Regions from separate parts of the Hymenobacter aquaticus genome, predicted to be linked through region 2. Evidence: riboswitches for the same ligand, from Rfam matches in the RefSeq annotation. Region 2 holds a riboswitch; each other region holds the start of a gene.
What was found. Region 2 has a riboswitch for S-adenosylmethionine ahead of E5K00_RS06530 (amino acid permease). Riboswitches for the same ligand answer to the same signal wherever they lie in the genome.

Region 1: another riboswitch for S-adenosylmethionine. It lies ahead of metH (methionine synthase); the one in region 2 lies ahead of E5K00_RS06530 (amino acid permease).
Region 3: another riboswitch for S-adenosylmethionine. It lies ahead of E5K00_RS11240 (phosphoadenylyl-sulfate reductase); the one in region 2 lies ahead of E5K00_RS06530 (amino acid permease).

Annotation. Positions count from the first base shown of each region.
Region 1 is NZ_SRLC01000002.1:224,317-231,911, forward strand. Features, by position in the region: gene E5K00_RS13830 (tetratricopeptide repeat protein) at 172-648, opposite strand; gene metF (methylenetetrahydrofolate reductase [NAD(P)H]) at 764-1,720, opposite strand; gene metH (methionine synthase) at 1,881-5,603, opposite strand; SAM riboswitch class I at 5,679-5,788, opposite strand; gene E5K00_RS13845 (alkene reductase) at 6,080-7,198, shown strand; gene E5K00_RS13850 (tetratricopeptide repeat-containing sensor histidine kinase) at 7,476-7,595, shown strand, end outside.
Region 2 is NZ_SRLC01000001.1:1,595,835-1,603,429, reverse strand. Features, by position in the region: gene E5K00_RS06555 (alpha/beta hydrolase family protein) at 1-529, opposite strand, end outside; gene E5K00_RS06550 (fasciclin domain-containing protein) at 697-1,704, opposite strand; gene E5K00_RS06545 (hypothetical protein) at 1,950-2,825, shown strand; gene E5K00_RS06540 (EcsC family protein) at 2,893-3,621, shown strand; gene E5K00_RS06535 (TIGR02117 family protein) at 3,585-4,352, opposite strand; SAM riboswitch class I at 4,532-4,624, shown strand; gene E5K00_RS06530 (amino acid permease) at 4,902-6,350, shown strand; gene E5K00_RS06525 (lipopolysaccharide biosynthesis protein) at 6,793-7,595, opposite strand, start outside.
Region 3 is NZ_SRLC01000001.1:2,706,705-2,714,299, reverse strand. Features, by position in the region: gene cysD (sulfate adenylyltransferase subunit CysD) at 1-390, opposite strand, end outside; gene E5K00_RS11240 (phosphoadenylyl-sulfate reductase) at 524-1,279, opposite strand; SAM riboswitch class I at 1,567-1,657, opposite strand; gene pbpC (penicillin-binding protein 1C) at 1,963-4,326, opposite strand; gene E5K00_RS11230 (transposase) at 4,460-5,095, opposite strand; gene E5K00_RS11225 (alpha-2-macroglobulin) at 5,180-7,595, opposite strand, start outside.

The DNA of each region.
Region 1 (7,595 bases), on a different contig from region 2:
AGTTATATAGGAAGCGGGCTGTTACAAAAAGTGAAAAAGGGTGTAGAGGAGGCTTAAAAGCTGATAGACAGCCGAAAAGAGTGTAAAAAAGATGAGCTTACACCTTTTTGGAAAAGGCATAAGCTCAGTAAAGTTAAAGATTTATAAGCAGCTGAGCAAGAACAAACAGCGCTAGTTATTCTCGTCGAGGTGGTCGCCCAGGTCGTGGAGGCGGGCCCGTAGGCCGGGAAAGTGCGGGCAGATGGCCTCCAGGCGCTTCAGCACCCGCCGCGTGCCCCGGTAGTCGCCCAGGGTTTGCAGAATGGTGGCCCAGCCCGACAGCGCGCCGAAATGCCGGGGCTCCAGCCGCAGGGTCTGGGCAATGTCGAGCAGGGAGGCGCGGTACTCGCCGCGCAGGTAGTAGGCCGTGGCGCGCTTGTTCCAGCCTTCCGCGAAGCCCGGCTGCCACTCAATCAGGCGGCTGAACACGCCGATGGCGGCCGTATAGTCGCCGGCCGCCAGGGCCCGCAGCCCGATTTCGAGCTCCTTATCCTGCTGCCAGTCGCCGGTGGTGAGCCACAGCTGCCAGATGCCGTTTTGCAGGGCTTCAATCTCCTGGGGCGCGGTAGCCACGCGCAGGCGGGCAAACAGGTTGTCGAGCGTATCCAACGGTGAAGTTGTGAAATGGTGAGCTGGTGAGTTGGACGTTCGCTATGCGCCATCGGCACACATGGCGCGACTTGAACGTCCAACTCACCAGTTCACAAGTTCACCATTTCACCGCTTAAAACAACGCCGCCGCTACCCGCCGGATGGATTCGGACTTACCCATGCTGTAGTAGTGCAGGCAGGGCACGCCGTGGGCCATCAGCTCCTTGCTCTGGTTGATGCACCACTCGATGCCGATCTGGCGGGCCGCGTCGTTGTTGGGGGCGTGGTGCACGGCCTCGCTCAGCTCCTCCGGAATGTTGAGGTAGAAGGAGCGGGGCAGCATCGTGAGCTGGCCCTTGGTGGTCAGGGGTTTCAGGCCGGGAATGATGGGCACGTGGATGCCGGCCTCGCGGCAGCGCTTTTCGAAGTTGAAGTACTGCTCATTGTCGAAAAACATCTGGGTCACGATGTAGTCGGCACCCCGGTCGACCTTGTGCTTGAGGTAGCGCAGGTCGGCCGCGTAGTTCGGCGACTCAAAGTGCTTCTCGGGGTAGCCGGCCGTGCCGATGCAGAAGTCGGTGGCCCAGGTGTCGTCCTGCTCTTCGTCGAGGTACTCGCCCTTGTTGAGGTTGGCCATCTGCCCGATCAGGTCGCAGGCGTAGCTGTGGCCGTCGGGCTCAGGCTTGAAGTAGCCCTCGGATTTTATCGGGTCGCCGCGCAACGCCAGCACGTTGTCGATGCCCAGGAAGTGCAGGTCAATCAGGGCGTTTTCGGTTTCCTCCTTCGAGAAGCCCCCGCAGATCAGGTGGGGCACGGTGTCTACGTCGAAGCGGTTTTTGATGGCCGCGCAGATGCCCACGGTGCCGGGGCGGCGGCGCACGGTCTTCTTTTCCAGCAGGCCGTTGGGGTGCTGGCGGTACACGTATTCCTCCCGGTGGTAGGTCACGTCGATAAACGGCGGCTTGAACTCCAGCAGCGGCTCGATGTTGGAAAACAGCGTCTGGATGTTCTCGCCTTTGCGGGGCGGCAGCACTTCGAAGGAAAACAGCGTCTTGCCGTTGGCGCGGGCCAGGTGTTCGGTTACTTTCATATGACGGACCCCACCCCCCGACCCCCTCCCCTCCGGGAGAGGGGGAGCTGAACGGCGTAGGTATAACGTAAGATACTTAGAACTCAGCTCCGGCTAAGTGAAGAGGAATTTGTCGTCTGGCACCCCTCTCCCGGAGGGGAGGGGCCGGGGGTGGGGTTTCCTACCGCGCCGTGACGGGCGCGGCGGCTAGGTCGTAGTTCAGGTTCGGCGACAACCACCGCTCCAGATCAGCCACCGGCATGTTCTTGCGGCGGGCAATGTCCTCGACCTGGTCGCGCCCGATTTTACCCAGCCCGAAGTAGCGGGAGTCGGGGTGGGCGTAGTAGAGGCCACTGACGGACGAGGCCGGGTACATGGCCAGGTTTTCGGTGAGCTTGATGCCGGTTTGGTTGTCGGCATCGAGCAGCTGGAACAGGGTAATTTTCTCGGTGTGGTCGGGGCAGCCGGGGTAGCCGGGGGCGGGCCGCACGCCGCGGTACTTCTCCTGAATGAGGTCTTCCTTGGTGAGCTTTTCATCCGCGGAATAGCCCCAGAACTCCTCCCGCACCCGCTGGTGGAGGCGCTCGGCAAAGGCCTCCGCCAGCCGGTCGGCCAGGGCCTTGATCATGATGCTGGAGTAGTCGTCGTGGTCGGCCTCGAACTGCTCAATCAGCTTTTCGATGCCCAGCCCGGCCGTGACGGCAAAGCCGCCGATATAGTCGGCCCGGCCCGAGTCTTTGGGGGCCAGGAAGTCGGAGAAGGCCAGGTTGGGAATGCCCGGGCCTTTTTCGCCCTGCTGGCGCAACGTGAAAAACTCGGTCAGCAGCTCCTGCCGGTCGTCGTTGGCATATACCTCGATGGTATCGGAGCCGACGGTGTTGGCGGGCCAGAAGCCGACCACGGCCCGGGCCGTGAGCAGGTTTTCGTTGATTACCTTTTGCAGTAGGGCCTGGGCGTCGGCGAAGAGCTTGGTGGCGGCTTCGCCCAGGTTTTCATCCTCCAGAATGCGCGGGTAGCGGCCCTTCAGCTCCCAGGTGTGGAAGAAGGGCGTCCAGTCGATGTACTCGGCCAGCTCGGCCAGCGGGTAGTTGTCGAGGACTTTGGTGCCCAAAAACGTCGGTCTGGTAATGGGCGCCGCGTCCCAGTCGGCCTGGAAGCCGTTGGCCCGGGCCGCTTCGATGGGCAGGTAGTTTTTCTCCCGCTGCCGGCTGGCGTAGTCATGGCGCAGGGTGGCGTACTCGTCGTGGACGGCGCGGGCGTAGGTTTCGTGGCTGCTGCCGAGCAGGCTGGCGGCCACGCCCACCGAGCGGGAGGCGTCGTGTACGTGCACCACGGGGCCGGAGTAGTTGGGCGCAATCTTGACGGCCGCGTGCAGGCGGGAGGTGGTGGCCCCACCGATGAGCAGCGGGGTTTTGAGGCCGCGCTTTTCCATTTCCTGGGCCACGTACACCATTTCATCCAGGCTCGGGGTAATCAACCCGCTGAGGCCGATAACGTCGACTTCCTGCTTCACGGCTTCGTCCAAAATTCGCTCTAGGGGCACCATCACGCCCAGGTCCACGATGTCGAAGTTGTTGCAGGCCAAAACCACGCCCACGATGTTCTTGCCGATGTCGTGCACGTCGCCTTTCACCGTGGCCAGCAGAATCTTCCCGGCCGTTTGCCGCTCCGAGCCCTGCTTGTCGGCCAAGAGGTAGGGCTCCAGGTAAGCCACGGCCTTTTTCATCACCCGGGCCGACTTCACCACCTGGGGCAGAAACATCTTACCGGCCCCGAACAGGTCCCCTACCACGTTCATGCCGGCCATCAGCGGCCCTTCGATGACTTCGAGCGGGCGGCCCACCTGCTGGCGCACTTCCTCGGTGTCCTGGTCGATAAACTCGGTAATACCTTTCACTAAAGCATGTTGCAGCCGCTCGGCTACCGGTAGGCTGCGCCAAGCGTCGGCCACTACTTCGGCCTTGTCTTTTTGCTTGACGGTGTCGGCAAAGTCCACCAGCCGCTCGGTGGCGTCGGGGCGGCGGTTGAGCAGCACGTCCTCCACCAGCTCCAAAAGGTCCTTGGGAATTTCGTCGTAGACGCCCAGCTGCCCGGGGTTCACGATGCCCATATCCAGGCCGGCCCGGATGGCGTGGTAGAGGAAGGCCGAGTGCATGGCCTCGCGCACCACGTCGTTGCCGCGGAACGAGAAGCTGATGTTCGACACGCCGCCGCTGGTCAGGGCGCCGGGCAGGTTCTGTTTAATCCACCGCACGGCCTCAATGAAGTCCAGCGCGTAGTTGCGGTGCTCCTCCATGCCGGTGCCCACGGTCAGGATGTTGGGGTCGAAAATGATGTCCTGGGCCGGGAAACCGACTTCGTTCACCAGAATATCGTAGCTGCGCCGGCAGATTTCGACGCGCTTCTCGAAGGAGTCGGCCTGGCCGTTTTCGTCGAAGGCCATGACCACCATGGCGGCCCCGTAGGCGCGCACGGTGCGGGCCCGCTCCCGGAATACTTCCTCGCCTTCCTTGAGCGAAATCGAGTTGACGATGCTCTTGCCCTGCACGCACTTGAGGCCCGCTTCCAGCACGCTCCACTTCGAGGAGTCAATCATGATGGGCACCCGGGAAATGTCGGGCTCCGAGGCAATCAGGTTTAGAAACGTCGTCATGGCCTGCTCCGAGTCGAGCATGCCTTCGTCCATGTTCACGTCGAGCACCTGGGCCCCGCCTTCCACCTGGTCGCGCGCCACTTGCAGGGCCTGCTCGTAGGCCCCCGTGCGAATCAGGCGGGCAAAGGCCCGGGAGCCGGTCACGTTGCACCGCTCCCCGACGTTGACAAACAGCGAATCGGGGTAGATGCCGAAGGGCTCCAGGCCGGCCAGGCGGGTGGCCCGGGGCACCGTGGGCAACTGACGGGGCTGGTATTTCTCGGCCAGCTTGGCCAGCTCGGCAATGTGCTGGGGCGTGGTGCCGCAGCAGCCGCCGGCCACCGTGACGATGCCGTCCTTAAGGTAGTTTTCGACGATGGCCGCGAATTCCTGGGCCGACTCGTCGTAGCCGCCGAAAGCATTGGGCAGGCCCGCGTTGGGGTAGGCCGAAATGTGCACGTCGGCCAGGCGGCTCAGCTCCTTGATGTAAATCTTGAGCTGGTCGGCCCCCAACGCGCAGTTCAGGCCCACGCTCAGCAAAGGCAGGTGACTGATGGAGTTCCAGAACGCCTCCACCGTCTGCCCGCTCAGCGTGCGGCCCGAGGCGTCGGTGATGGTGCCCGAAATCATGACCGGTACCACTTTGCCGCCCTCGTCGAAGAACTTCTGCACCGCAAACAGGGCCGCCTTGGCGTTGAGCGTATCGAAGATGGTTTCGATGAGCAGCGTGTCGGAGCCGCCTTCCACCAGCCCGCGCACCTGCTCCAGGTAGGCCGTGGCCAGCTCATCGAAGGTCACGGCGCGGAAGCCGGGCCGGTTCACGTCGGGCGACAACGAGGCGGTGCGGTTGGTGGGCCCGATGGCGCCAGCCACGAAGCGGGGCTTGCTGGGGTTGCGGGCCGTAAACTCGTCGGCGACTTCCCGGGCAATGCGCGCCGACTCGTAATTAAGCTCGTAGACCACGTGTTCCAGCCCGTAGTCGGCCTGGGCAATGGTGGTGCCGCTGAACGTGTTGGTTTCCACCATGTCGGCCCCGGCGGCGAAGTAGTCGGCGTGAATGCCCCGGATGATGTCGGGGCGGGTCAGGCTGAGCAGGTCGTTGTTGCCGCGCAGGGGCTTGGGGTGGTCGGCAAAGCGGGTGCCGCGGAAGTCGGCTTCCTCCAGCGTGTGGCGCTGAATCATGGTGCCCATAGCACCATCGAGCACGAGGATGCGCTGCTGCAGAATGTCGTAAAGCGGGGAGTCGGGGCGGCGAAGCGTGGTCGGTTGCATATCGGCTCTTCTGGGGAAATACGGGGCTAAACACTGCCTTATCCAGAAAGAGCCGCGCGGGAAAGTCGCGTGCCGTACTTATCTTCTTCCTGAGCCGTAGCCTCGGAATGGGAGTTAGCACCTTGTTTTATTTCAGGTTGCTAAGACGTCGTCGGGCCCAGTCCCTCGGTCTTTCTGGATAAGTAACACAGCGAATATACAGCGCGGAAATCCGGAATCCAATTCTGGCGGTACTTGCCGGTGGAATATATTATGTTTTGAAGAAAAGATGGTAATTATTCCAATTTGCTTGACTGTTTGCGGGCGAAAACGGCGCTTAAATGCTGTTTTAGCAATATTCGGGCGGCTTACGTTCAACCGGCGGCCCGCTGCGCCGCCGCCGGTCGGGTAAAACTTTTATGTAGGTACATTGGTTGGGAAGCAACATCCGGCCGGCCACGGCGCCGGCTTTCCATTTTGCTTCATTATTCTCAATCATGAGCCAAGCTTCCAACCTCTTTTCGCCCTTCCAGATGGGCGCCGTTTCGCTGCCCAACCGGCTGGTAATGGCCCCCATGACCCGCAGCCGGGCCAACAACGACGGCAACGTACCCACCGACTCGACGGTGACATACTACGAGCAGCGCGCCTCGGCGGGCCTGATTATCACCGAAGGCGCCCAGGTGTCGCCCCAGGGCGTGGGCTACGTTTTCACGCCCGGCATCTACTCCGCGGCCCAGGTAGCGGGCTGGCGCAAGGTAACCGACGCGGTGCACGCCGCCGGGGGCCGCATCTTCATTCAGCTCTGGCACGTGGGCCGCATTTCCCACCCCGACTTCCACAACGGCGAGCTGCCGGTGGCTCCGTCGGCGGTGCAGCCTACGGGCGTGCAGGCGTATACCACCAATGGCATGCAGGAAATTCCGACGCCCCGGGCCCTGGAAACGGCCGAGGTGAAGGCCATTGTGGAAGACTTCCGTCAGGCTGCCGCCAACGCCAAGGAAGCCGGCTTCGACGGCGTTGAAATCCACGGCGCTAATGGCTACCTGGTCGACCAGTTTATTCAGGATGGCACCAACCAGCGCACCGACGAGTACGGCGGCAGCGTAGAAAACCGCGCCCGGTTTGCCCTCGAAGTAGTGCAAGCCGCCGCCGACGTGTTCGGGGCCGACCGGGTGGGTATCCGCCTGGCCCCCACCGGCGCAATGGGCGGCATCACCGACTCGGACCGCGTGCGGACGTTCCGCTACGTGGCCGAGCAGCTCAATGCTCTGGGGCTGGCGTACCTGCACGTCATTGAGGCCCTGCCCGGCCACCCCATGGCCGCCGCGCCCGGCGTGCCGGCCGTCGCCGCCGAGCTGCGCAAGGTCTTCACCGGCCCGTTTATTCTCAACGGCGGCTACACCCAGGAAACGGCTGAAGCCGCCCTGGCCAACAACGAAGCCGACCTGATTGCCTTCGGCGTGCCCTTCATTGCCAACCCCGACCTGGTGGAACGCTTCGAGCAGGGTACGGCCCTGAACATGCCCGATCAGGCCACGTTCTACAGCGGCGGCGACAAAGGCTACATTGACTACCCCAGCCTGGAGGAAGCACCCGTGGCAGCCAAGCAATAGGGGCCGAAAAACAAAGGTGCAAAGCCCCGCCGCAGACTCTCTGCGGCGGGGCTTTTTCGTTGGCAGCTAGCGGGCCGGAACAGGCTGGCGCAAGGATGTATAGGATAAATTAAGTACCTTATAAATAAATATAGTATTATACATTCCTTTACCTTCGTACCATTATCCAAACGAGGCCTCTCCGTATCCCGCGGTATTCGGGCCGTGGGCCGGGAGCGGGCACCCTCGGGCGTGACGGCTTCGCGGCTCGGTACGGACGGGGCGCTGCTTGCCGTGTATGCACAACTGGCTTACCATGCTCGCCTCCGCCCTGGGTCTGCTGCTGCTGGGCTGGCTGGGAGCACCGCTTCGGGCGGAGGCCCAACACCGCGCCCTGGACAGCCTAAAGACGCTGGTG
Region 2 (7,595 bases):
GCGGCACGCTCAGCGTACCGCTCAAGCGGATATTGTCCTGGGTATTGATAAACGATACTTCTTCGACCCGGTAGGGCGGCGGAAACTTGAAGTTTTTCGACGGTCCCGACTTGGCCGAAAATATCAGGGTAAGCGGAGTCTGATACGTTTGGAGCTTCCAAAGGCCGGCCAACTGCTTGCCGTCGGCCGAGCGCTGGCTTGTGAAGCGGCACCCCAGTTCATCGGAGCTGAAGAACAGCGTATCGGCGCGCTGCTGCACGTTCAGAATCGCGTGGCTGATGCGCTGAGCCGGCACGTCAAGCACGGCAAAATAGCCGCCGCCCGCCAGGTCCGTAATCGTAACAACGACGGGCAGGCTGCCGCCCGGCACTGGCAGCTCCCCCTTCCACTGCCCATCCAGGGCAATTTTGGTGGCCGGAGCCGCCGCGGCCGGGGCCGGTGTGGTCGGTTGATTCTGGGCGTTAGCCCCGATCGAGAAAGTGAGCAGAAGTAGCCAGCTCCACAGCAAGCCGGCAAATTTGTTACTCATGAAAAGACAGTAAGCAGGGCCGGCACGCTCAGGAATGAGGCACCGCCCTAGTGACAATAGGAGCGCAGGCAGAGCAAAGAACTGGAAGCAGAACAGGATGGCCTTCTGACCTATAGGGCTATACCTGTGTAATATAGCCGCAAAAGTAGGGATATTACCTCAGTTTATCACTTCGGTAGCAGAACTCGGTCAATAACGTGCACTACCCCGTTGGTGCAGAGGATGTCGGGAATAGTCATGCCGGCGCTGGTGGTGCCGTTGCCTTCGCCGCGCACGGGCAGCAAGCCGCTGCTAAAGTCGCCGAAAAGCAGGTTGCCGCCGCCCAGCGTGGGTAGCGTGGCATTGGCCGGCAGTTCCGTGGTAAACTGGGTGAACTGCCCGCTCTGGCTGCCCAGCGCCACGTGACCCAGCAGCACCTTGGTCAGGGTTTCCTTGGCGTTGGGCAGCTTTTCCAGGTCCTTGGGTTCGGTGAGGGTGATGCCAAACTGCTTATAGAGGTCTTTGAACGCTTGGTCGTTGGGGGCAAACACCGTGAGTTGGGGGCTGCCTTCCGACAAAGCCTCGCGCAGGCCGCAGTACACCACGGCGTAAACCAGGTACTGCAAATCGGGCTTGACAAACACCTTGGAGGTGCTGACGGCCACGGCCGACTGCACCACGTCGGCGCCGGTGGCCAGCAGTACTTTGTCGATGACGTGGACCGTGCCGTTGGAGGCCTTCACGTCAGTGGCCACGATGCGGGAGCCATTCACGTAGCGGCTGCCGTTGCGGCTCACGATGCGGCGCACCGGGCCCAGGGCTGAGGCCGACGAGGAACCGGGCAGCAGGGCGCTGCCGGCCAGGGTGCCCCCCGTAACGTGGTAGAACAGGGTGCTGGTCAGAAAGCTCGTTTGCAGGGCCTGCAAATCGGTGGCCTGCCGCAACCCCAGGCGGGCAAAGGCCGAGTTGTCGGGCGCAAAGACGGTATAGTTGCCCTGGGGGTCGGCCGGGTTCTTGTTGGACAATATCTCAACGACGCCCCCGCGGATAGCCGCATCTTCGAGCACGCTGAAGTCGTCGTTGGCTACGGCAATGCCGGCAATGGAGGGGTCGGCCTCCGTGCTCTTGGAACAGCCGGAAAAGGTGAGAGCGGCCACAAAAAGGGCGGCGGCCAGGGAGGGTAAGGGGTAGTTCATGGGCAACAGGCGGTTAGAAAAGGGGCGAGAGTACGGGACCGTAACTGGGCATACAAACGAACGGGCTGTACCAGTGGATTTTCCGGTCCGGACCACCCAAAAAAATAATTTCCGGGCCCGGAAATCCGCCGGTGAAACCCGCCGCGTAAATCTGCGGCCCGGGAAAGCTGAACAGTATGCCAGTAGTATTGTTTTTCCGGGGCAACGCACTCTTTCCGACCTGTTTACTCCCTTTTTCTGCCTGTATGCACAAGATTTACTCGTTTTCCCTGCTGCTCGCCACTGCGCTGGCAGCAGCAGCCTCCCCCGCCCGGGCCCAGAGTTTGGTCAGCGGCTTCATGGTGGGCAAAGGCCACGGCTCGGTTTCGTTTACGGGCACGGCCGAGCAGTACAAAAGCGTATTCCTGGTGCCCGAGAAAGTCAGGGAAGTGCCGATTTTCCGGGAAATCAAGGTTTCCTCGGTGAGCGTGTACGCCAACTACGGTATCACCGACGAGATTGAGGCCGTGGTCAGCCTGCCTTACATTAAGTCGGAGGGCGAGGGGAATGGGCAGGGCTACGCCAACAGCCGCAGCGGCTTGCAGGACATTTCGGGCCTGCTCAAGTTCAAGGCCTATTCTGCCACCGTGGGCAACAGCGTGCTGGATCTGCTGGGCGTGGTGGGCGTCACGACGCCGGCCAGCAACTACCAGTCGAACAAGGGGCTGGAGTACATTATTGCCATCGGCAACCGGGCTACCAAGTTCAATACCCTGGGCATTGCCCACCTCAAAACGGCTTCGGGCGTGTTCCTGACCGGGCAGGCCGGCTACAGCCTGCGCACCAACCGGGTGCCCAACGCCTTCATTGCCGACGCCAAGGTGGGCTACGCCGGCCTGAAGCTCTATGCTGAGGCCTGGGCCTCGTTCCAGCAGTCGAGCCATAAGGGCACCGACATTCTGCAGCCCGGCTTCGACTTGTACTTCCCCGCTACCCGCGTCAACTACACCCGCGTGGGGGCCAGCGTGTTCCGGCCCATTGCCAAGGGCGTGGGCCTGGTGCTGGGAGCCAGCCAGTACGTAGCGGGCCGCAACCTGGGCAAGTCGACGGGCGTGTCGGTGGGCGTTTCCTACAACTACTAGGCTTTGCTGCTCACGCGGCGGGCAGCAAAGGCGGCGCCCGACAGCGCCGCCTTTGCTATCTTGGGCCATGAGCACTTACGAAGAGCAGGCCCGGGAAGAATTACGGCAGTGGCAGCAAAAGATGCAGCGCCCCCCGTCGTATCTGAACCGCTTTGCCCGCCGGGTGCAGATCCGGCTCAATAACCTGCTGCCCGAAAAAGTGCACCGCGTGCTTACGGCCGCCATCCGGCAGATGGTGCAGGGCGTGCTGCTGGGCTCGCGCTACACCTCCCGCCGGCCCTTGCAGGATGCCACCCTGGAGGCGCGCGAAAACGCCGTGCGCCAGCACGTGAAGCTCTACCGCACCACGGCCGCCGCTGAAGGCGCCGTGACCGGCGCGGGCGGCCTGCTGCTGGGCCTGGCCGATTTTCCCCTGCTGCTCAGCCTCAAGCTTAAGCTGCTCTTCGAAGTGGCCGCCCTCTACGGCTTCGACGCCCACGACTACACCGAGCGGCTCTACCTGCTGCACGTCTTTCAGCTGGCCTTCTCTAGCCAGCACAGCCGCAACCAGGTCTACCGCCGGCTGGCCGACTGGGACGCCTACCGCCACACGCTGCCCACCGACCCCCAGGCCTTCGACTGGCGCGCGTTTCAGCAGGAGTACCGCGACTACATCGACCTGGCCAAGCTGGCCCAGCTGGTGCCCGTCATTGGGGCGGCGGTGGGGGCGGTGGCCAACTACAAGCTGCTCGAGCAGCTCGGCGACACGGCCATGAACTGCTACCGGCTGCGGCTGGGGCTGGCCAAGCCCGCGTAGGACGCCGCCCGCCGCACGATGTTGCTCACCACGTGGGGGCCGCGGTGGCGGTACTGGTAGAAAATGCCCGAGTCCAGGGCCGTCCAGAAGCAGGCGCGCTGCCCGCTTTCTTTCAGGCCGTTATTGGCCCAGGTGTTGCAGGTAAACAGGAAGCTGTAGGTGCGCTTGGCTTCGTAGAAGGCATCATATTGGCCGTAGCTGTGGCCCCGGATGTGCTGGGGGCGGCCCTGGGCGTCGTAGTCGAAGCTGCCTTTGATGTAGTCGATCAGGCGGGCGTACTCGGCCTGGCTGATGCGGATCTTCACGCAGTCGTCGCCCTCCTGCAGGCGCTGGTGGAAGGTGACGTGCATGGCCGAGGAGCTCAAATAGAACATGGCCTTGAAGGCGGTGCTGGGCTTGAGCTCGGCCCAGGTGGGCGTGTCGAGGTAGAAGCCCTTGTCGCCCCAGCCGAAGCCCACGTAGGGCGCCGACGTATCATTAGCGGGCGTGTTCTGGAAGGGCACCAGCTCGCTCCAGTCGATGTAGCGGCTGCGCACGGGCACCACGATGTCGGTGTGCACCCCGTTGGAGAGAATGTAGATATCCACGTCTTCGGCCGGGTCCTGGTCGTGGGTGTTGACCGGGATGCGCGACAAAACAAAGGACGAAGCCGCGTATACGCCCACGATGCCCACGAGCGAGGCGGCGGCGTAGCCGGTAATCTGAAGCGTTTTTTTAAGCGTTGGATGCATCACGGGAGGAAGTTGCCAGGTCAGAGGAAAGTGCGGGGCGCGGGTGGGCCGGTGGTGGCACCTACTGCTTTTGCGGGCAATTGGTTGGGGCGCGCCGGGGGCGGCCCGGCCGTCGGGTTTGCAAATCCGGTGGGGGCGGGGCTACCTTTGTGCCATCAATTCTTTACTCCAAAGGATTGTTTTTATACAGAGGCGCTGAGAGACAGGCTCGAAGAAGCGTCGGCAACCATCCGCAACTGCCGGAACGGTGCCAATTCCTGCTCATATAAAAACAAGTTGCCGTGGACTGCTTCCCCAACCGCCCCGTTTCCTCTCTTGCTCCTGTGCGCCGCCGGGCGCGGCTGGCTGGCTGTTGTTGCTGTTGTTGAAGCGTCGGGCCCTGAGCCCCGGCGCGGCCTGAGGCCGCGCCCCATTGCCTTTTCCGTCTCTCTTTTCTGATGCCCGCGCCGGTTCCCGGCCGGCCCCGCCGTGTGCGCCTGCGTGGCTGCGCTGCGCGGGATGGGTGTCGCTTACTCTCTCGCGAAGCCGGGCTTCGCGCCATTTCCTCTTATGCTTAAAAAATCACTGGAGCTGCTCCGCGCGGAAGCAGCCGAAACGGGGGCCGGCACCCTGAAACGAAGTCTGGGCGGCTTCAGCCTGATTGCCATCGGTATCGGCGTCATCATTGGGGCGGGCTTGTTCTCGCTCACCGGCATTGCCGCCGCCAACAACGCCGGCCCGGCCGTGACCCTGTCCTTTCTCGTAGCGGCGGTGGGCTGCGCCTTCTCGGCGCTGTGCTACGCCGAGTTTGCCTCCATGGTGCCCGTGGCCGGCTCGGCCTACACCTATTCCTACGCCACGATGGGCGAGCTGTTTGCCTGGATCATCGGCTGGGATTTGATTCTGGAGTACTCGGTGGGGGCCGCCACGGTGGCCATCAGCTGGTCGCAGTACCTGGTGCGGGTGCTGGGCAAGTTCAACCTGCACATTCCGGCCCAGCTGGTGATGTCGCCCTTCGAGCAGGCCACTCTGGCCGACGGCTCGGTCATCTCGGGCCTGGTCAACGTGCCGGCCATGCTCATCGTGCTGGCCATTACGGCCATCATCGTGCGCGGCACCCAGGGCTCGGCCTGGTTCAACGCGCTGGTGGTGAGCCTCAAGGTGGCGGTGGTGCTCGTGTTCATTGCCCTGGGCTGGCAATACATCGACCCGGCCAACTATCAACCCTACATTCCGCAGAACACCGGCACGTTCGGGGAGTTCGGCTGGAGCGGCATCCTGCGCGGGGCCGGGGTGGTGTTCTTCGTCTTCATCGGCTTCGACATCGTGGCCACGATGGCCCAGGAAACCAAGAACCCGCAGCGCAACATGCCCATCGGCATCATCGGCTCGTTGCTGGTGTGCACCGTGTTGTTCGTGCTCTTCGGCCACGTCATGACCGGGCTGGCCAACTACACCGAGTTCAAGGACAGCGCCGCGCCGGTGGCCATTGCCATCGAGAAAACGCCCTACGCCTGGCTCAGCTCGGCCATCATCGTGGCCATTCTCATTGGCTACACCTCCGTGATTCTGGTTGATCTGATGGGGCAGAGCCGGGTGTTCTTCTCCATGTCGAAGGATGGGCTGCTGCCGCCGGTGTTTGCCAAGGTACACCCCACGTTCCGCACCCCGTTGCAGTCCAATCTGCTGCTGGGCGTGTTCATCAGCCTGTTTGCGGGCTTCGTGCCGATTTCGGTGGTGGGCGAAATGACCAGCATCGGCACCCTGCTCGCCTTCGTGATGGTGTGCCTGGGCGTGCTCATCATGCGCAAGAAAGAGCCCAACGCCCCCCGCGGCTTCCGCACGCCCTGGGTGCCCCTGGTCCCCATCCTGGGCATCCTGACCTGCCTGCTGATGATGGTGTCGCTGCCCCTGGATACCTGGATTCGCCTCTTCGTCTGGCTGGCTATCGGCCTGGCCATCTACTACGGCTACGGCAAGAAGCACAGCAAGCTGCGGCAGCAGCAGGCCGCAGAATAAGTATAGGCGCCGACGACCAAAAAGCCCTTGGGAAGCACCCTTCAGATCTGAAGGGTGCCTTCCAAGGGCTTTTTGGTCGTCCTTCAGATCTGAAGAGTGCTTCTCAACGGCTTAGGATAGCCTCTTCAGATCTGAAGGGTGCCTCCTAAGTGCTTAGGATAGGCTCTTCTTAAAAGAAGGATGCCTTCCAAGGGCTTAGGATAGGCTCTTCTTAAAAGAAGGACGACCACCAAGGGCTTAAGAGCCACTCTTCTTTTAAGAAGAATAGATACAAACAAAGTATTCATCGTCTGCGCGTGTGCCGATCAGCTGCTAACCAGAACGAGGTAGAGAAGCGTATTCGCGTCTCAATCGTTGAACGACTGGGCGCGTGCCGTAACAACGTCAGCAACGATTGAGACGCGAATACGCGTCTCTACCTCGTTCGATGATACCCTGGCTACTACTGTTGGGGGCGTTTCAGCAGCTTGCGCAGCAGGGGCTGGGCTTCGGGCACCAGGCCCAGCAGTAGCAGGGCCCCGCCGTAGAGGGCCGTGAGCACCGTGCCGCGCATGAGCATAGTCAGTAGCTTGGAGGGCAGGACTGGCAGCAGCCATACCAGCAGGCCCGAGGCCACGGCTACGGCCAGCACCACCGGAATGCGCCAGGTGAAGGGCTGCAACCGGTAGCTGTACCACACAAACCACGTCCGGGCCGTGTTGATGGCCACGATGGCGAAGAGCGTGGCCAGGGCCGAGCCGGTGATGCCCAGCGGCGGAATCAGCAGGCGGTTGAGCAGGATGGTGATGCCAGCCAAGGACAGGTTGAAAATCAAGTCGAAGCGGTAGCGCGGGGACGTGACGACAATCAGGCCGTTCACGCCCGTGATGCCGTCGAACAGGCGGCCGGCCAGCAGCAGCAAAACGGCCGTGGTACCGGTGGCGTACGCCGGGTTCTTGATGAGCGAGTAGATAAAATCCAGGTTGAGGCCGATGCCCAGGGCCAGGTAGCAGCCCAGAATGGTGTTGAGCCGGGTCGTGTCGCGGTAGAAGTCGGCCATGCGGGGCAGGTCCTGATCCTTCCAGTATTGGGCCAGCAAGGGGAAGGCAATCTTGTTGAGCGAGCGGGCCGGAATGGTCAGGGCGGTGCTGATGTTGTAGGCAATGCCGTAGACCCCGGCCGCCGCCAGGCTGATCTGCGCGCTGACCATCCACGAATCGATGAATCCCAGGATGCTGCCCGACAGACTGGACAGCAACGCGAAGC
Region 3 (7,595 bases), 1.1 Mb from region 2:
GGCGTCAAACTGAAACTCTTCGATGGTTTCGAGCAAGGTGTAGGTTTGCAGCGGGTTGCGGCTAGGAAACTTGCCGCCCGGCTCGCGCAGGCGCTGCCGCTTGATGGTGTCCTCCACCGAGCGCACGATGAGCTTTTCGCCCAGCTCGGCGGCCAGCGCGTCGCGGAACTGGAGCACCTCGGGGAAGTTGTGGCCGGTATCGACGTGGACCAGCGGGAAGGGGAAGCGGCCGGGGCGGAAGGCTTTTTCGGCCAGGCGCGTCAGCACGATGGAGTCTTTGCCGCCCGAAAACAGCAGGGCTGGCCGCTCAAACTGGCCCGCTACTTCCCGCAGAATATGAATGGCTTCGGCTTCGAGCCGGTCGAGGTAATCGAAATGGGGGGTACTCATATAGCTCTGATGTCAGTTGTTTATTCTGTCATCCTGAGCAGAGCGAAGGACCTTTGGCAGTTGAACGAGTATCGTTGCACCGACTCGTTCTGGTGTGATAAGGTCCTTCGCAAAGCTCAGGATGACAAGCGGACTAATTGGCCAAAACCGGCTCCACCACCGGGTCGGGGCCGTTGTGGGTGCCGTGCAGGCCGCACTCCTTGGCCGACTGGTCTTCCCACCACCAACGCCCGGCCCGGAAATCCTCGCCGGCCCGGATGGCCCGGGTGCAGGGCGCGCAGCCGATGCTCACGAAGCCCTGCTGGTGCAGCGGGTTGAACGGGATGCTGTGCGCGTGCACAAAGTCCCAGCACTGCTCGAAAGTCCAATCGAACAAGGGGTGAAACTTGAGGAGCTGGTGGCCGGCGTCCCACTCCACCGCGTGCATGTCCTGGCGGTTGGCCGACTGCTCGGCCCGGATGCCGGTAAACCAGGCCTGCTGGCCCCGCAAGGCCCGGCGTAGCGGTTCTACTTTCCGGATGCCGCAGCACTCCTTGCGGTTGTCCACGCTGTCGTAGAAGCTGTTGGGGCCTTTTTCGCGCAGGAGCTGCTCTACGCTGGCCTGCTGCGGGAAGTAGGGCTCAATGGCCTGGCCGTAGCGCCGCAGGGTTTTATTCCAGGTGGAATAGGTTTCCTGGAAGTTGCGGGCCGTGTCCAGGGTGAAAACCTTAATCGGCAGGTGGTGCTCGAAAATCAGGTGGGTGATGATCTGGTCTTCCAGGCCGAAGGACGTCGAGAACGTGGCAGTACCGGGAAACTGCGCGGCTACGGCCGTCAGCACTTCCACGGCGGAACGCCCGGCGAGCTGCTGGCGCAGGTTCGGGACCAGCGCCTCAGAGGCTACTTGCATGATTCGAAGAGGATGTGGTTTTCCGCAGCGGAAACACCGGCTTTCGGGATGCCCGGGGCGCTAAAGCGTAGCGCGGCGGCGGGCCGACTAACCTGCGGTAGTCAGGAAAAAGGTTGTGCCCAAGCAGCTCAGCTAACGGAGCTTAGGGCACGGCAGGAAAAGGAAGGGACGTGGCCTGCTACCAACACCGACAGCACATCATCATGCCACAACATCCAGGCTGTAAAGCAGCAGAGAAGGTCGGAGAAGAAGTGCGGGCGTTGGACAAGGTTTTCACGACGACGTTGTTTTTATATGGTCAGGACTTGGCACCGTTCCGCATTTGCGGTGGTTGCCGGCGCTTCGTCGAGCCTGTCTCTCCACGCCTCTGTATAAAAACAATCCTTTGATGGGGAAAGAATTGGTACTACAAAGGTAATAGCAGGAATTTCATAATTGCAAGTTATAATGCGGATAGCTGATTGATTACTGTTGGTATTGGATGTAAATTATTGTAATGCAAGTTGTTGTGATTGGATGTAAACTATGGGCAGTATAGTTGTATTCCAAAATTATTATTACCTAAAGTTATGATGGATATTGCACTAAGCTATGACTGCTGGCAACCTTGTCTTATTTCCGCACGGCATAAATTGACCGTAGAGCCCGGCTACAGTGCTACGAGTTGCGGGCCGGAACTGGTCTTACAACTCGTTTACCACAATCTGAATGTCCGTATTGCGGCCGTGGTCATCGGCGCAGGAAATCTTGACCGCGCCAGTCGGCGGGCGGAAGAATACCCGCTCGGTAGCCGCGGCCGTGCGCAGAAACTGGTCGTTGACGTACCACGACACCTGGCGTACCTCGTTGTCGGTGGTGCAGCTCAGCAGCAGCTGTTGCTGCTCGCCTTTGGTCAGCACGTACTCGGTGTTGGCCAGGGGCGAGGTAATGCCCGGGGCCTGGTCGCGGCCGCCGCGCACGAGCTGGCAGGCGGGGTTGTGGGGCGGCTGGCGGCGGTAGGGTATGCCCTGGGCTTCCTTGAAAGCGGCCACTTCCGGCAGCAGGTTGGGGTACAGTTCGCGCCGGTAGCCGGTGGCCGGCGCGCAGGCCCGGCAGTAGGTGTATTGCCCGTCGGCCGAAAGCAGGACCTCTTTCTGGTGCTGGCAGCGCAGCCCGGCCGACACGCCGGGCAGGAAGTAGTCGATAATCTGGTTGGGGCAATTCTCGCCCGGCGGCCGGCCGGTTTCGGCGCACACCAGCCGGAAATCGAGGCTGGCGGGCGGCTGAAACCAGTTGTTGGGCGAGTTGTAGGCCAGCGTGTTAAACAAGTCGAAGAGCAGGGGCGTGGCAATGTCGGAGCCGGTGAGGGCCGGGCTGCCCTGCCCGCTGAAGTTGCCCACCCACACCCCGATGGTGTACTCCCGGTTGTAGCCGATGCTCCAGGCGTCGCGGCGGCCGTAGCTGGTGCCGGTTTTCCAGGCAATCTTGGGCAGGCGGAGGCTGGTTTCGTAGCCCACGGGCAAATCGGGGCGGGTGAGCTGGGCCAGGATGTCGGTGATGAGAAACGCCGAGGCCTCGGAAAAGAGGGTTGAGTGTTGGGTTGGTTTGGCTGACTGCTGTTGCTTCCGGCCCGGGGCTGCCGGCTCATTTCTACTTCTTCGCTCTTCACTATTACTGGCGAAGCGCAGGGGCCCGTACTGCCCACCGGCCGCCAGGGTCACGTAGAGGTTGGTCAGCTCTTCGAGCGTGGCCCCGCAGCCGCCCAGAATGGTGCTCAAGCCCAGGTGGGGGGCACGTTTGGCCACGGTGCGGAAGCCGGCGGCCCGCAGCTGGGTGGTAAAGGTGGGCACGCCCAGCTCCGAGAGCACCCGCACGGCCGGAATGTTGAGCGAATAGGCCAGGGCGCGGTCCAGGGGCACTTCGCCGTTGCAGCGCTTGTCGAAGTTTTCGGGCTGGTAGCCGCCGAAGTTGGTCGGCACGTCGGGCAGCAGCAGCTTGGGCGTCACCAGGCCTTGGTCCAGCGCCAGGGCGTAGAGGAAGGGCTTGAGCGTGCTGCCCGGCGAGCGGACGGCCTGCACCCCATCGTTCTGGCCTTTGGTGAAGCTGTCCTGGAAGTCGGCCGAGCCCACGTAGGCTTCCACGGCCCGGGTGCGGTTGTTGACCACCAGCACGGCCGCGTTGCTGATGCCCAGCTCCCGCAGGCGGCGCACGTAGTTGCGGGTCAGATCCTCGGCCTTGGCCTGCTTACCGCGCTGCAACGTGGAGGCTATGCTGGCCCGGCCGGGAAACTGCCGCACCAGCCGCCGGGCCAGGTGGGGCGCCAGCGTGGGGGCCGCGTGACGCTGCACGTCCAGCGGCTCGAGCAGGGCATCGGCAATGTCCGGCCGGGGAAACAGGCTCTGCTCTCCGAAACGGCGCAGCCACCGGTTGCGCTCCTGCCGGATGGCCGCGTTGTGCCGGCCCAGCACCAAGCCCCGCGGCCGGTTCGGGATGATGGCCAACGTCACGGTCTGGGCCAGGGAAAGGTAGTCGGGGGGCTGCTGGAAGTAGAGCAGGGCCGCCGACTTCACGCCCTCGATGTTGCCGCCGTAGGGCACCAGGTTCAGGTAGAGCTGCAGGATTTCGGGCTTGCTGTAGTGGGCTTCCAGCTGCAGGGCGCGCAGCATTTCCAGCAGCTTGTTGCCCACGGTCCGCTCCTTGGGTTCCAGCAGGCGGGCCACCTGCATGGTAATGGTGCTGGCCCCGGTGGTGCGGCCCCGCCCAAACAGGTTGCGCCCGGCCGCCTGCACCAGCGCCAGCGGATTGACACCCGGATGGTAGTAGAAATACCGGTCTTCCTTCTCGATAATGGTAGCGCGCAGGGCCGGCGTGATTTCGCGCAGCTCGGTTTTCATGCGCCACTTCTGGGTCGGGTTCAGAAAGGCGTGCAGCACCGCGCCGTCGGCGGCCAGCACGATGGGCGAGTACTGCGGCGCCGGCGGCAGCGGAAACGCCGCGTCGAGGCCGAGCAGCGTCAGCAGCAGAGTAGCAGTACCCAGTACGATTCGTAACCAAAAGTGACGCTGCATGGTGGTAGAGACGCAATATTTTGCGTCTCGTCGTTGCTGATGTTGTTATAAAAGCGTGGTGCCGGTTGTTGCTGACGTTATTATAAAAGCGCGGTGCCGGTCGTTCAACGACGAGACGCAAGATGTTGCGTCTCTACCGGAACAGGCTATTGGGCTTTTCATGGTCGGCGGCCCACTGGGTGGGGTTGTTGAGGATATACTGGCGGGCCTTTTCCAACTCCGCGTCGTTACGAATTACCCGGTCAAAATACCCGCTCTGCCAGGCAAAGGTGTGGCCGTGGCGGCTGGCCCAGCCCTTTACCCCGACCTTAAAGCCCCGCACTACGGAGCCCAGGTTCTGGCTTTGCGGACCGAAAGTGCCTAGCCTACTGGTTGCCGAGGTAGGTTTGGCAAAGATCAGAATACCGTGCACGTGGTCGGGCATGACGACGAAGGCGTCGGGAACGGCGAAAGCAAAATGCTGCGGAATCTCCTGCCAGCACTGCCCGGCGCGCTGTCCCAAGGCCGTCGGGACCAGTACGCTTGCTTCCTCCGGCACGCTGACGACGGATATTTCTCCGAAATACCGGTGTCGGCTTTGCGTGCAGATCGTAACGAAGTAGATGCCGCTCTCACCGTAATCATAACCCGGCCAACGAGTAGATGCCGTACGGTATTTGTCCTGGTAAAGCCCGTTGTCCATATGCGGTAGAGACGCAACATCTTGCGTCTCGTCGTTGCTGATGTTGTTATAAAAGCGCGGTGCCGGTCGTCCAACGACGAGACGCAAGATGTTGCGTCTCTACGGTACCGCGCTGGCCTTGCGAAAGCGCGGTGCCGGTCGTTCAACGACGAGCCGCAACATCTTGCGTTTCTACCGCACCCGCACCACGCCGGCACCGTTGTAGCTGTGGTACTCGGCGTTGTACATGGCGTCGGCACTGACCGGGCCCAGGCGGAAGGTGCCCTTCGACACGGCCCGGGCCACGTAGTAGAACGACTTGGGCGAAGTTGAAACGGTAGTGAACAGGTTGATCCGGTCGTCGCGCAGGTCCAGGTAGTCGGGCGTGGCGGCGTCCTTGGCCCAGTCGATGTCGCGCACGGCCCCAATGCGCGGATTCTCGATTTCCAGGCCGGCGGGCAGCAGGTCGGTAATGGCCACGTTGGGCACCGTGCCGGCCGCGTCGGCCGACTGAATCGTGATGCGCACCACCACCAGGTCGTTTTGGCGGAAGGTGGCCGAGCCCACGGGCTTGCCGGTGCGGTCCAGGAACTCGCGGCGCACTTTGAGGAAGCTGTCTTCCTGCCGCACGGTGTTGGTGGCCGACACGCCCTCAGTTTCCCAGAAGTAGTACAGGCTGCCGGTGCCGGCGGTGCGCAATGCCACCTGGCGGTTAGCCACGTTGTTTACCGTCAGGTCGGTGCCCGTGAACTTGCCGATTTCCCGGGCATCGGCCAGCAGCGTGGCAGTGGCGGTGCTCTTGGCGTTTTGGCGGGCTACTTTGCCCAGGGCCAGCAGCGAAAAGGCCCGTTCCTGGGTGTTGAGCCACGAGGCCTGCTTCACCTGGCGGCTGAGCTGGCGGGTGAGCTTGGGCACCAGGGCATTGCCGGGGTCCACTTCGAGCAGGGAGTTGAGCACCAGGGCCTCGTCGCGGATGGGGGAGTAGAACGAGCCGTCGAAGGCGCGGTGGGCGGCGGTTTCGGTGAAGGTGGTGGGCAGCAGGTCGCGGTAGGCTTGCTGGTTGCCGCCCACGGCCTGGGCCGCCGCCAGCAGGAAGCGCGAGTCCTGGGCCAGCAGCTGCCGGTTCGACTTGTAGTAGTTCAGGGCCACGGCATCCTGGCGGCCGGCCAACGCCAGCACGTAGAGGCTGTAGGGAATTTCCTTTTTGGCAATGACCTTACGGCGGGCAATGGTACTCACGTCGAAGTAGTCGTACTCCTCGGTTTCGCGCTTGCGGGTGCGGGCCTGCAGGTATTGCAGCACCTTGTCGAGGTGGCCCTTGTTGACTTCGAAGCCGGCGCGCTGGGCTTCGAGCAGGAAGTGGGCGGCGTAGGTCGTGGCCCACCAGTTGTCGTAGTCGCCGCCGGGCCAGTAGCTCAGGCTGCCGTTGTAGAGCTGCTGGGACTCGATTTTGCGGATGGCCTCCTGCACGTTGTAGTTGGGGTTGAAGCGCGTACCCTTGGCCTGCTTGCCGGTTTTCTGGCTGAGCGTGGCCGTCAGATCCGCGTAGTAGAGCTGCGGGAAGGCCGCCGACACGGTTTGCTCCAAACAGCCGTAGGGGTATTGCAGCAGGTAGCGCAAATCCTTGGCAAATTCCGTCATCGGCGAGCGGCTCACCACCAACTGACTGCGCAGCGTGGCCGGCAGGAAGTTGGTCTTCAGGTTCAGCGCCTGGTTGCTGCCGCCCTTCACCACCCCCGAGCCGGATACCTTTTCCAGCGGAGAAGCGGGACGGACGGGTATTTCGATGGTTTCAAGCAAACGGTTGCCATTCAACTGACCATTGCTAGGTATTACTTCGACCCCAACAGTTCCGTTGCCTATTGCTTCCGCAAGAATTCGGAATTTAACTCGGCGCTCAGTATTAGCAGGAATAGAGATATTGACACTAGAACCCCTGAAGTGAAGCATTGCGCCACTCTCCAATTCCTCTTTACTAGGTATTGTCCGTAGTATTCCTGTTCTCATTTTCCACTCTTGCTCATTCCCGAGCTTAAGTCCCACCATGCCATTGATGGGTTTCCCCGTCGTATTCGTCAGCGTCACGGGCACGTCAATCGTGTCGCCGGGGCTGAGGAAGCGGGGGAGGCTGGTGCTGATAACCACCGGGTCGGCGACGCGCATGGTTTGCTCGGCCGAGCCGAAGGCGTCGCCCTTGTAGGCCACGGCCATGACGCGCACGGCCCCGCTGAACTGCGGGATGCGCACTTTGTAGCGCACTTTGCCGTTGGCATCGGCCCGTAATACGCCGCTCCACTTGGCCAGCAGCTTCACCCGGCGCGAGGGCACGGGCGTGGTGCGGCGGGAGAGGTCGGCCCCGTCGCCGCCGGAGGAGCTGGTGCCCAGCTCGGGCAGCAGGAAGGGGTACACGTCGTAGGCCTGCACCTCCAGGGCGCGCTTCTGGTAGAAGTAGCCGTAGGGGTCGGGCGTGCGGTAGTCCTTCATCTGCAGGATGCCCTCATCGACCACGGCAAAGGTCACGGCCGCGCCAGGGGCGGTGCTGGCCTCGATGGTCTGCCAGGTCTGGGAGCGGCTCTGGGCGGCTACTTTCAGGGCCACGGGCAGCCTG